Linked DNA regions of Microbulbifer sp. GL-2. The protein of the gene in region 1 binds, or shares a complex with, the protein of each later gene. Links are inferred from orthologs where the notes say so. Each region holds a gene or a part of one and is shown on either strand. Other genes may lie near its edges.

Evidence for each region.
Region 2: the proteins of GL2_RS04490 (region 1) and GL2_RS00370 are in contact, whole or in part, in a crystal structure (PDB 1JZD), measured with the Escherichia coli proteins. The link is inferred for Microbulbifer sp. GL-2 from one-to-one orthologs.

The regions. Positions count from the first base shown.
Region 1 is NZ_AP019807.1:1,014,826-1,020,945, reverse strand. What follows is about bases 1,436-4,291. They hold GL2_RS04490 (protein-disulfide reductase DsbD), read right to left. Parts: upstream 3,851-4,291; coding sequence 2,021-3,850; downstream 1,436-2,020. Other genes in these bases: GL2_RS04485 (N-acetylglucosaminyltransferase), read left to right, coding at 3,914-4,291; aroQ (type II 3-dehydroquinate dehydratase), read right to left, coding at 1,436-1,783. In the rest of the region: accC (acetyl-CoA carboxylase biotin carboxylase subunit), read right to left, coding at 1-818; accB (acetyl-CoA carboxylase biotin carboxyl carrier protein), read right to left, coding at 834-1,304; more of aroQ, read right to left, coding at 1,328-1,435; more of GL2_RS04485, read left to right, coding at 4,292-4,696; GL2_RS04480 (copper chaperone PCu(A)C), read left to right, coding at 4,693-5,166; GL2_RS04475 (YajG family lipoprotein), read left to right, coding at 5,207-5,776; GL2_RS04470 (EAL domain-containing protein), read left to right, coding at 5,958-6,120. UniProt on the Escherichia coli protein: Required to facilitate the formation of correct disulfide bonds in some periplasmic proteins and for the assembly of the periplasmic c-type cytochromes.
Region 2 is NZ_AP019807.1:79,880-84,490, forward strand. The notes cover bases 1,633-4,611. They hold GL2_RS00370 (DsbC family protein), read right to left. Parts: upstream 3,509-4,611; coding sequence 2,756-3,508; downstream 1,633-2,755. Other genes in these bases: aspA (aspartate ammonia-lyase), read left to right, coding at 1,633-2,702; rplS (50S ribosomal protein L19), read right to left, coding at 3,894-4,244; trmD (tRNA (guanosine(37)-N1)-methyltransferase TrmD), read right to left, coding at 4,334-4,611. Also shown: GL2_RS00355 (type I asparaginase), read left to right, coding at 1-153; GL2_RS00360 (helix-turn-helix transcriptional regulator), read left to right, coding at 297-1,112; more of aspA, read left to right, coding at 1,236-1,632. UniProt on the Escherichia coli protein: Acts as a disulfide isomerase, interacting with incorrectly folded proteins to correct non-native disulfide bonds.

The sequences.
Region 1 (6,120 bases):
CCGGCGCCGCGATAGCCGATATCAATGCAGGCCTGTACGCAGGAGTCGTATACCTGCTCGCGCACCGCATCTGGAATACCGGGAGCTGGGGCCTCCTCCAATACTTTCTGGTGGCGGCGCTGCAGCGAGCAGTCACGGTCGCCCAAGTGTATGGCATTGCCCTGGCCATCGGACATTATCTGGATCTCCACATGGCGTGGATTCTGCAGAAATTTCTCCATATACACAGTACCGTCACCAAAAGCGGCCTGGGCTTCGGATTTGGTCACTGCAATGGCGTTGATAAGATTCTCGGCGCTTTCCACTACTCTCATGCCGCGACCGCCACCTCCGGCTGCGGCCTTGATGATGATCGGGTAGCCAATCTTTTCCGCAATCTCGAGGCAGCGCTCACCGTTGTCCGGCAGCGGGCCATCGGAGCCGGGCACCGTCGGCACGCCGGCTTTTTTCATTGCGGCAATGGCGGATACCTTGTCACCCATCAAGCGGATTACATCCGGGCCCGGGCCGATAAAGGTAAAGCCACTTTTCTGCACCTGCTCGGCGAAGTCGGCATTTTCTGCCAGGAAGCCGTAGCCGGGGTGGACGGCAACCGCATCGGTAATCTCCATAGCGGAGATCAAAGCGGGTATGTTCAGGTAGCTCTGCGGAGAGGGGTTGGGGCCGATACAAACGGATTCGTCGGCCAGGCGAACATGCTTCAAATTGCGATCCACCAAGGAGTGTACCGCCACAGTGGCGATACCCATCTCTTTACAGGCGCGCAAAATCCGCAAGGCGATTTCGCCGCGGTTGGCGATCAGGATTTTGTCGAACATTGTGACTTACCCCAATCAGACGATGGTCACGAGCGGTTGATCGAACTCTACCGGTTGCCCGTCTTCCAGCAGAATGGACTCGATAGTGCCGGACTTGTCGGCCTCAATCTGGTTCATCATCTTCATCGCCTCAACGATGCACACCACGTCGCCAGCTTTAACCTGTTGACCGACCTTGACGAAAGGCTCGGCACCGGGGCTGGGGGCTGCGTAATAGGTGCCCACCATCGGTGATTTCACCGCATGACCGCTAAAAGCAGGTTTGGATTCCTTTTCCGTGGGAGCCGGGGCCGCGCTCTGAGTGGGGGCTGCCACTGGAACAGGAGCCGGAGCGGCGGGGGCGCCGTACATTGGCATGACTGGCTGGCTAGCGTTGCTCACACCGCGGCTGATGCGCACAGACTCTTCGCCCTCCTTGATCTCCAGCTCGCCGATATCCGATTCCTCGAGCAGTTCAATTAGTTTTTTAATTTTGCGGATATCCATAGTTCATTCACTCGCAGGTTGATTCATTGGTTTCGAGGCGCTATATCCAGTTGGTGTATGGCTGCCTGTAGTGCCAGTGTGTAGCTGTGTGGACCGAAGCCACACACCACACCGCTGGCTAAGTCGGATAAATAGGAGTGGTGCCTGAATTTCTCCCTCGCGTGGGGGTTGGACAGGTGCAGTTCGATAAACGGAATGGCAACGGCGGCCAGGGCATCTCGTAAGGCTACGCTGGTATGGGTAAATGCCGCAGGGTTGATCACAATAAAATCCACGGCGCTGTTGGCCGCCAGGTGGATACGCTCAATCAGGGCTGACTCGCTGTTACTCTGCAAGGTTTCCAGCTCATGCCCGGCGGCGTCGCACTGGCGCCCCGCCGCTTCATTAACTTCCGCAAGCGTGGTGGAGCCATAGATGTGAGGCTCACGCGTGCCAAGCAGGTTGAGGTTGGGGCCGTGCAGGAGTAGAAGTTTAGCCATAATCTGCCTTGAGAAATGTTGCCGAAAAACCACGAAATGTAGTCTAAAGTTGGCTATCTTGCGGGCAAAATCGAATATTGGCCTGTTTGCCCGAGTGCTTTTGGCGAGTGTGCCGCAAAAGTGACTCCCTGTCCATGCCTGCCTGGCAGTTTATCGAAGTTAGCGGCATTTCGGCGATATTTGGCTAAAAATTAGCGCAAAATATCCATGTCGTGGCCTTTTTACCCCAGCGAATGGCTACAAAGGCGGAAGTTTCCTCTGCGGGACTGAAGAATTGCTGAGTCCGCCCTCGGCAGCGGCTTCCAGTTCCATCAGTAATTCTTCTCGAGAAAGGATCTGGGGCAGGATTTTGGCTTCGCCGCCACTGGCGGGGTAAAGCAGGTAGAGTGGCACACTGGTGCGCCCGTACTTTGCCAACAGGGCGCTGATATGTGGATCCTGATTGGTCCAGTCACCCTTCAGGGCTACAACCCCGAGTTTTTCGATAGCACTACTTACCGCATCGCTCGACAGCACTACTTTTTCGTTGGCCAGACAGGTGATACACCAGGCTGCGGTCATATTCGCAAGTACAGCGCGACCCTCGCCGCGTGCGGCTTCCAGCTTCTCTGCCGAATAGGGCTGCCAGTAGTCACTGGTCTGCTGCTGAGTCTGGGGTGCTGTACTGAGGCGTGGCAGAAGTATTACAGCAAAGGTCAATGCGGCAATCGCCACAGTACCATGCAACCAGCGCCACTGTGGGCGTGGCCATAGCCATAATGCAAAGGCGATAGCGACAGCGCCAGTGAGCACCAAGGTGACGCCGTCACCGCCAGTCTGGCGCCCCAGTACCCATAGTAGCCAGACGGCAGTTAGATACATGGGAAAGGCCAGCAACTGCTTGAGGCGATCCATCCAGGGGCCTGGCCGTGGTAACTTCTCCACCAGGGCGGGAATATAGGTCAGTAAAAGGAAGGGGGCCGCCATGCCGGCGCCGAGAGCCGCAAAAATGCTGAGTGCCACCACCGCTGGTTGGGTTACTGCAAATCCCAGCGCTGAACCCATGAGCGGCGCAGTACAGGGGCTCGCCACCAAAGAGGCCAATACTCCGGAGGTGAGTGAGCCGCGCAGGCCCTGGCTGTTATTCAGGTTGCTGCCGACCCCCATCAGGCTGGAGCCAAATTCTGTAACCCCGGAAAGACTTAGTCCCATGATGAAAAACAGGTATGCAAGAGCAGCCACCAGCCATGGGGATTGCAATTGGAAGCCCCAGCCGATCGCCTCACCGCCGGCACGCAACGCCAGCATGATCGCGGCGATAGCGACAAAGCTCAGGATCACCCCGGCAGTGTAGGCCCAGCCGTGATGGAGCCGCTGGTTGGCATTCTGTGCCGCCTGGCTCACTGCCAGCAGTTTGATGGAGAGCACTGGAAATACACAGGGCATCAGGTTCAACAGTAGGCCGCCAGCGAAAGCGAATAGCAGGGCAAAAGGCAGAGTAATACTGCTGCGGTTACTTTTACCCGCCTGGGACGAGAGGCCATTAGTCGTAGAATTGCTGGCTTTGGAGAAGCCGCCTTCTACCGCATGGATACTGCCGCTGGAGGTGTCCACCGTGTAATGGCGAGTTTGCGGTGGATAGCAGAGCCCCGCATCGGCACAGCCTTGATAGTGCAGCTCCAATTGTGTTGTGGTATTTGGGTTATTGAGGGCGATAGGGAATTCCAGCTGGCCGCGATAGACCTCGGTCTCCTTCTCGAAATAGTCATCCCAGATCACCTCGCCAGTCGGCAGATTCAGGGACAATTCGGTTTTTTGCCCGTTATCGATACGATAGAGGGCAAGCTTGTCACGGTAGAGGTAATATTCCGGGGCAATTTCAAATATGGCACTGAGCTGGCTACCGCTGAGGAGCAGGTCTTGTCGGTAGGCCTCGTCCACTGGCAGGAAAGCGTTGTCCTGGGTGCTATTGAGAGATGCAAAAGGATTGTCGGGGCCCTGGGCCAGGGAGCTGGCACTGGACACAAACAACAGGGTTGCCAGTAGGGCGAGGAAATTATTTCTGAAACTTCTGGTCATCACAGCCATAGATGAAAAAATTCATTATAGTCGGGCGCATAGTTCTGACTGCTGCACCGGACGTGGGTTCAGTTGCGCCAGCAGTATAGCGATGCCAGTGGTACAAAAAAACAACAACGGGGGATTGCTTTGCCGTCATTTGAACGCCTTCACAGCCTTGGAGTCTGCCTGTTCATGGTTGTTGTGCTGGGGGCCTGTACATCCAATCAACCGGCTCCAGCCCCCGCTAGTCCGCCGCCGAAGAAAACCGGGCCCTCACAGGAGGAGATTCGGCGGGGCAATGTGACTTTCTTTCTCAAGCGAGCTGAGCAGGCCCTGAACAAGGGATACCTGACCCAGCCGGCTGGCGCTAGTGCTTATGACTACTACCTGAGAGTACAACAGCTGGACCCCGATAATCGCCGTGCGCAAACGGGGATCCAGACCATCGTGGTTACTTATGTGGAACAGGCTCGCGAGGCACTGCGCCGACGCGCTTTCGGAGAGGTGCAAACCCTGCTCAAGCGAGCTGAGATGTTAGCGCCAGGCAATGCCTTGGTAGACGAAGTGCGTGGGCAGCTGTTGCGAGAGCGGGGTCGTGCCCGTCTCGACCTGCCGGAGGGAGAGAGCATTGGGTTGCCAGCATCAGAGTTGAATGCCCGGTCGGAACGTCTTTCTAATCAGTTGCGGCAGGTTGCCCAGCGAATCCGCAGTGAGCAATTGCGCGTCATTATTATCGCCAGGGATGATGCTCAGGGTCGCTGGGTTTACCAGCAGTTGCGTGAGGCCGTACCCGGTTACCGGGTGCGGGGCGATATCAAGGTTGGCAGTCCAGCGCGATTACTTCTTGTCAAACCCAATGGAGGGGTCCAATGAAAAAACCAGCTCTGTCCGAGTGGATACTTTTAGTCAGTGCTCTGTTATTCGTCGCCAAAGCCCATGCTGTCAACCCGGACCTTCGGGTAGACGGATATGCCCGCGAGACGCCCCCGGGAGCGCCGATGAGTGCGGCTTACTTATCCCTTCACAATACTGGGGCGAAGGACTTACTGCTGGAGGCTGTGGAGCTGTCGGGAAGTCAGGATGGGGGGGCCGACCTGCATACTACCGAGCGCAGTGAGGGTGTCAGTCGAATGCGCCCACTGAAACAAGTGGCGATTGCTGCCGGCCAGCAATTACAGATGGCACCGGGTGGTATACACCTGATGATTCACGGATTACGCCTGCGTGCAGGGGAATTGTTGCCATTGCGGCTGGTCTTTAACGATGGCTCCAGCCTGGAGGTCCAGGTACCGGTAGTGGGGCAGGGTACAGCAGAAAAAGAGCATCACCATCACCACGGTTGAGCCGGGGTATTTATTTTTATTGAAGTAAGGGGAGGGAATAATGAAGAGGTTACTGTTATTTGTGGGAGCACTCGCCCTGGCGGGCTGTGCCCACAGCCCACTGCAAATCCAACTGTATCCGCAGGTCCAGGTTGCTGCAGACTCCATAGGGTCGGGTCATAGCTTAAATGTGCAAGGGGTCAATGAATTACCCGGGGGCGGTCTGGGCTCACTGGGTGGGGTTTATGCTGAGACTTCACAGGTAAATATCGCCAATGATGCGGGAGAGGCGATTGCCACCGGTCTGCGCCAGGGGTTTGCCAACTGGTCTTTTCGTATCACAGATACGGCGCCTGAGGTGCAGGTCGTGGCGAAGTTGGTGAAACTCACTTACAACAGCCCCAATACGGTGTATACCACAACCATTGATACCTCCGCAGAAATCCACCTGGAAGTTACCGCCGGGTCGGCTTCTTATTTTGCGACTTACAGTACATCTGGCCAGGATCGCAACTTGGTCAAGCCCAGTCGCGAGGAAGTGCAAACTCGGGTAAACGGACTATTGAGTGCCACTCTGCAGAAGGTATTTGAGGATGAGAAACTGAAAAATTTCTTGCGTACCCGCTTGTGAGTGTGCAATTTAGGCGCCCTGTGACAGCGGTATGGCTGGGAGGCTAAATAATTGAATAAAGTCGGCGATCTTGGACGATTATGTCGATAAATCTGCCTGATTTACAGGGTGGGGAACTCTGTGGCAACTGTGTTGGCGGTTGCCAGTACCAAGCTGCTTTGTCGGCACAGGAAGTGTGGCCGTGACTCTGATTGACCCCAAGTCAGCTGAATACCTGGGGCCTCTGGGCCAGCTGGAGGCGCGCCTCAATCCCGCTGAGCAAATTAGCCTGCAGGCGGCGGAAGCAGCTCTCGGAGAGATTGCCGATGGGGTGATAGTAACCGACCCTAGGGGTTTGGTCCTTT
Region 2 (4,611 bases), 940 kb from region 1 along the record:
TTGCGCGCTGGTGTCATCGGCGGTCTGGATATGACCAGTGAAGCCTGCTTTGCGAAATTAAACCACTTGCTGGCCATGGGCTATCCAAATGAAAAAATCATAGAATTGATGGAAATATCATTGTGCGGGGAGAACACTCCTCAACTGGGCTGAACTAATCCAAGCCCTGTATTGGCCGGTTTAGGCAATTTTTTTAGCAGTTTTAAACCGGCCTTCAGCCAGTCTACTCACAGAATGGCTGATATATAAGCACTGGAAAGAATTCACCGCGCACTGGAACCAGAAGCAGACAATCGATGAGTAACGACTTCTCGCAAAACCTGCGCCTTCTGTGCAGCTTCTACCGCTCAATTGCCGAGGTATGCAGGCGCATGGGTATCAATCGAGCGCAATTTAATAAGTACCTGAATGGCCATACCCAGCCCTCGCAGTACACCCTGAATAAAATCTGTCATTTTTTCGGAGTCGAACCTCACGAAATTATGATGCCCCGCGAACAGTTTGATCAAATTATTCGTGTACGCAGTACACCTTCAAGCACTAAAGAGGCGGTGCGCCCCTACACTCGGGATATAGACATCCTTATGCGCGAGTCCCAGAGCCGTGCAGACAAATATCTGGGGTTTTATTTTGAGTACCACTACTCAATGACATTTCCGGATCATATTATCCGCAGCCTGCTACATATAGAGTCCGACGGGGATGGCTATTATTTCCAGCGCTTTGAGCGCATGCGCTACCCGGACAGGGAGGAGTGGTATAAATCCCATTACAAAGGCATGCTCTTTTTTCTCTCCGAGCGAATATTTCTGATTGGCTACGAAGCCCTGACCCGCAATGAGATAGCCCAAACCATCCTCTATCCCACATACAAAAGTCGCGTCAGCTATTTGTCCGGCCTCAAGCTCGGCGCCTCCGCCAGCGACAGGCGGGAGCCCGTATGCACAAAGGTCGTTCTGGAGTCCCTGGGGCGCAATATCAGCATCAAAAACGCATTGAAATTATGCGGTGTTTTCGGGCCGGATTCCGATGAGATCAATCTGAATATCCGGGAGAACATCCGTGCCTCTACAAGCGAAGGCCCCCAAAGCTTTTTCGCAACCCCGCTTTGACTACAAGAGTCGGTTAAGAAAGGCTCAAATTACAACAACCAAGAGGCGATCCAGAGAGTAAATCTTAATCCACTCTCAATATACGCTCGCCCACCTGCAGATGAAGAGAAGACAGGAATTAACATGACAAACGATTTCCATACACTGAAACCCATGCCCGTATTCAGTGCTGACAGTGCAACGCGGATTGAGCGCGACCTGTTGGGGGAACGTGAAGTGCCAGCGGATGTTTATTTCGGCATCCAGACCCTGCGCGCCCTGGAAAACTTCCAGATTACCGGAATTACCCTCAACCACTTTCCCAACCTGGTAAAAGCTCTGGCTATGGTCAAAAAAGCTGCCTCGGGGGCCAACAGGGAATTGGGATATCTTGAAGATAAACTGCAAAAAGCTATAGCCAGTGCCTGTGATGAAATTATTGAAGGAAAACTGCATGACCAGTTCCTGGTGGACATGATTCAGGGCGGAGCTGGCACATCCACCAACATGAATGCAAACGAGGTTATTGCCAACCGCGCATTGGAGTTATTGGGGCACAACAAGGGCGAATACAAAGAGGCCCACCCCAATAACCATGTGAACCTGTCACAGTCCACCAACGATGTTTACCCAACTTCCATCAACCTGGCCGTACTGCTTAGTTATAACGACTTGGTACAGTCTATGGAAACCCTCTGTGTCGAGTTCGACAAGAAGGCCGGAGAATTTGCCCAAGTGATCAAGATGGGGCGCACCCAACTACAAGATGCTGTGCCCATGACCCTTGGACAGGAGTTTGCCGCTTTTGCCGCTACCATTCGTGAGGATGTGGCCAGGGTCAAAGAGCTGGTAACCCTGTTCAAAGAGATCAATATGGGCGGCACAGCGATTGGCACTGGTATCAATACCGACCCCGAATATCGTCAGTTGGTCGTTTCAGCTCTGTCAGAAATTTCCGGAATTGATTTTATCTGCGCAGAAAACCTGGTTGAAGCGACTTCCGATATGGGCGCTTTTGTGATGTTTTCCGGTGTAATGAAACGCATCGCTGTAAAAATATCGAAAATCTGCAGTGATTTACGCCTGCTTTCCAGCGGCCCACGCGCAGGCCTCAATGAGATCAACCTACCACCAATGCAACCCGGCTCCTCCATCATGCCCGGCAAAGTTAATCCGGTCATTCCCGAAGTGGTAAATCAGGTAGCCTACCAGGTAATCGGTAATGATCTGACCATTACCCTGGCAGCAGAGTCAGGTCAACTGCAGCTAAACGTCATGGAGCCGGTTATCGCCTTTAACCTGCTCCAGTCGATGCGTCTGATGACCCAGGCTATGGATACCCTGGCACAACGCTGCGTCAACGGCATTACGGCCAACGAAGAGCACTGCCTGCAAATGGTGGAAAACAGCATCGGCCTGATTACCGCAGTTAACCCATTTATTGGCTACGAGAATGCGACCCGCATCGCCAAGCAGGCTTTGATCACCGGTGCTAGCGTCAAACAATTGATTCTTGAAGAAGGGCTGTTAAGTGAGGAAGAGCTTAACGATATTCTGGCTCCAGAAAATATGACCCAGCCCAGAAAGGTTTCGCTGAAGAGCACGGCTTAGTGAATAATTGCCGGCAGCATCACTGCTGCCGGCAATACAAAGTCAGGAAAGGATTAAATACCCAGCTCTTTTACTAAAGATGCCGGTGGGAGGTAACCAGGTACCACTCGACCATCTTCCATAACGATGGTGGGCGTACCTCGAACATCAATAGCTTCATTACCTAGTTTGTATTGAGCAGCCACTGGATTGTTATTACAAACCTTGAGAGGCACATTTTCCCGGTTTTTCAATGCGGTCAGTGTCTTGTTGCTGTCATCTGCACACCAGGCGGTAGCGAGCTTGCGGTAACCCAGGGACTGCAATCCACCTCGGGGGAAAGCCAGGTAGCGCACTTCAATACCGCGCTTATTCAGTTCAGGCACATCCTGGTGCAGTTTGCGGCAATAGCCACAATCCACATCGGTAAATACATAAATACTCGCCTTGGTTTCACCCTTGGGCGAGAACACAATCATATCCTCGACATTCTGGTCACCCATTACCTTGGCCCGATGACCGGTTCTGCGTGTCTCGGACAGGTTAGCGAGCCCACCACCATTTTTCACCTGGAACAAATCGCCGTAGATGAAATGACTGCCATCTTGAGAGACAAATAGAGTAGTGTTGCCACCATCTACATCCACCTCATAGAGGCCTTTAATAGGGCTCTCACGTACTTCGCCGTAAGTGGCCTTGGGGTTGCCGGCCTCCAGGCGTGTTTTGATGGTCTTTGCAACATTCGCATCGACTTCCGCCAGGGCCGCAGGTCCCAATAGGCCGAGCAGTGCACCAGCCAGCGCCAGCGGCTTCTTGATTAGCGTCATTACCGATTGCTCCTTAAATTCTCAGTAGGCTTGGACTTAAACGCCGAGCCTCAGTTCCAGCCAGTATGGCAGCTGTTTACCGTTTCCGGCTTACTATGGCGCGTTTTAACATATTCAGGCAGCGGGGACTACGCTCAAATAGTCAGGCTGTGAGCCAGGCAGCTGAAACCAATAATCTACTGACATCGCCGGCAAGGGAATCCCCTGTATTACAGCAATCTACTAACTATACGAACCTTAATATCCGCCCCAACAGAGAGGCAGCCTCCTGGAGAGAGAATGCATTGCAGCATAGACTGGAAAGTCAACCCTCTGGAAAAATACCAGGCACAAAAAAGCCGGTGCCACAAGACACCGGCTTTTTTGTGAGCTGTAAGAGAAAGACTTAGTTGAGTTTCTCTTTAATACGGGCCGCTTTACCAGTCAGGCTGCGCAAGTAGTACAGCTTGGCCTGGCGCACGTCACCACGACGCTTCACCTTCAGGCTGTCAACCAACGGGCTGTGAGTCTGGAAAGTACGCTCAACACCAACACCGTGGGAGATTTTACGTACGGTAAAGGAGGAGTTCAGGCCACGGTTACGCTTGGCAATTACCACACCCTCGAACGCCTGCAGACGCTCACGGTTACCCTCTTTTACTTTTACCTGAACGATTACAGTGTCGCCCGGTGCGAAGGGAGGTACTTCGCTCTTCAGCTGTTCCTGCTCCAGCTGCTGAATAATTTTATTGGTCATTTGGATTTGCTCCCAAATAGAGTTTGTGTAGCTTCTCAGCTAGTTCACCGAACTACTCTCGCCTCCCGGCGAATCCGGCATCAAATTTTTTAGGACTTCTGCTCCTGCTGGATTTCCTCCAACAACTGCTTCTGCTCCTTGTTCAGCTCCAGCCCCTCCAGAAGGTCGGGCCGACGCTGCTGTGTGCGCGCCAGTGCCTGCTTCAGACGCCAGCGGCGTATTCTTTCATGATTGCCCGAGAGCAACACTTCCGGTACCGCTACTCCCCGGTACTGTTCGGGCCGGGTGTAGTGGGGACAATCCAGCAAGCCAGAGGAAAAAGAGTCCTCAACCGCAGACTGATCGTGCCCGAGAGCGCCGGGAATCA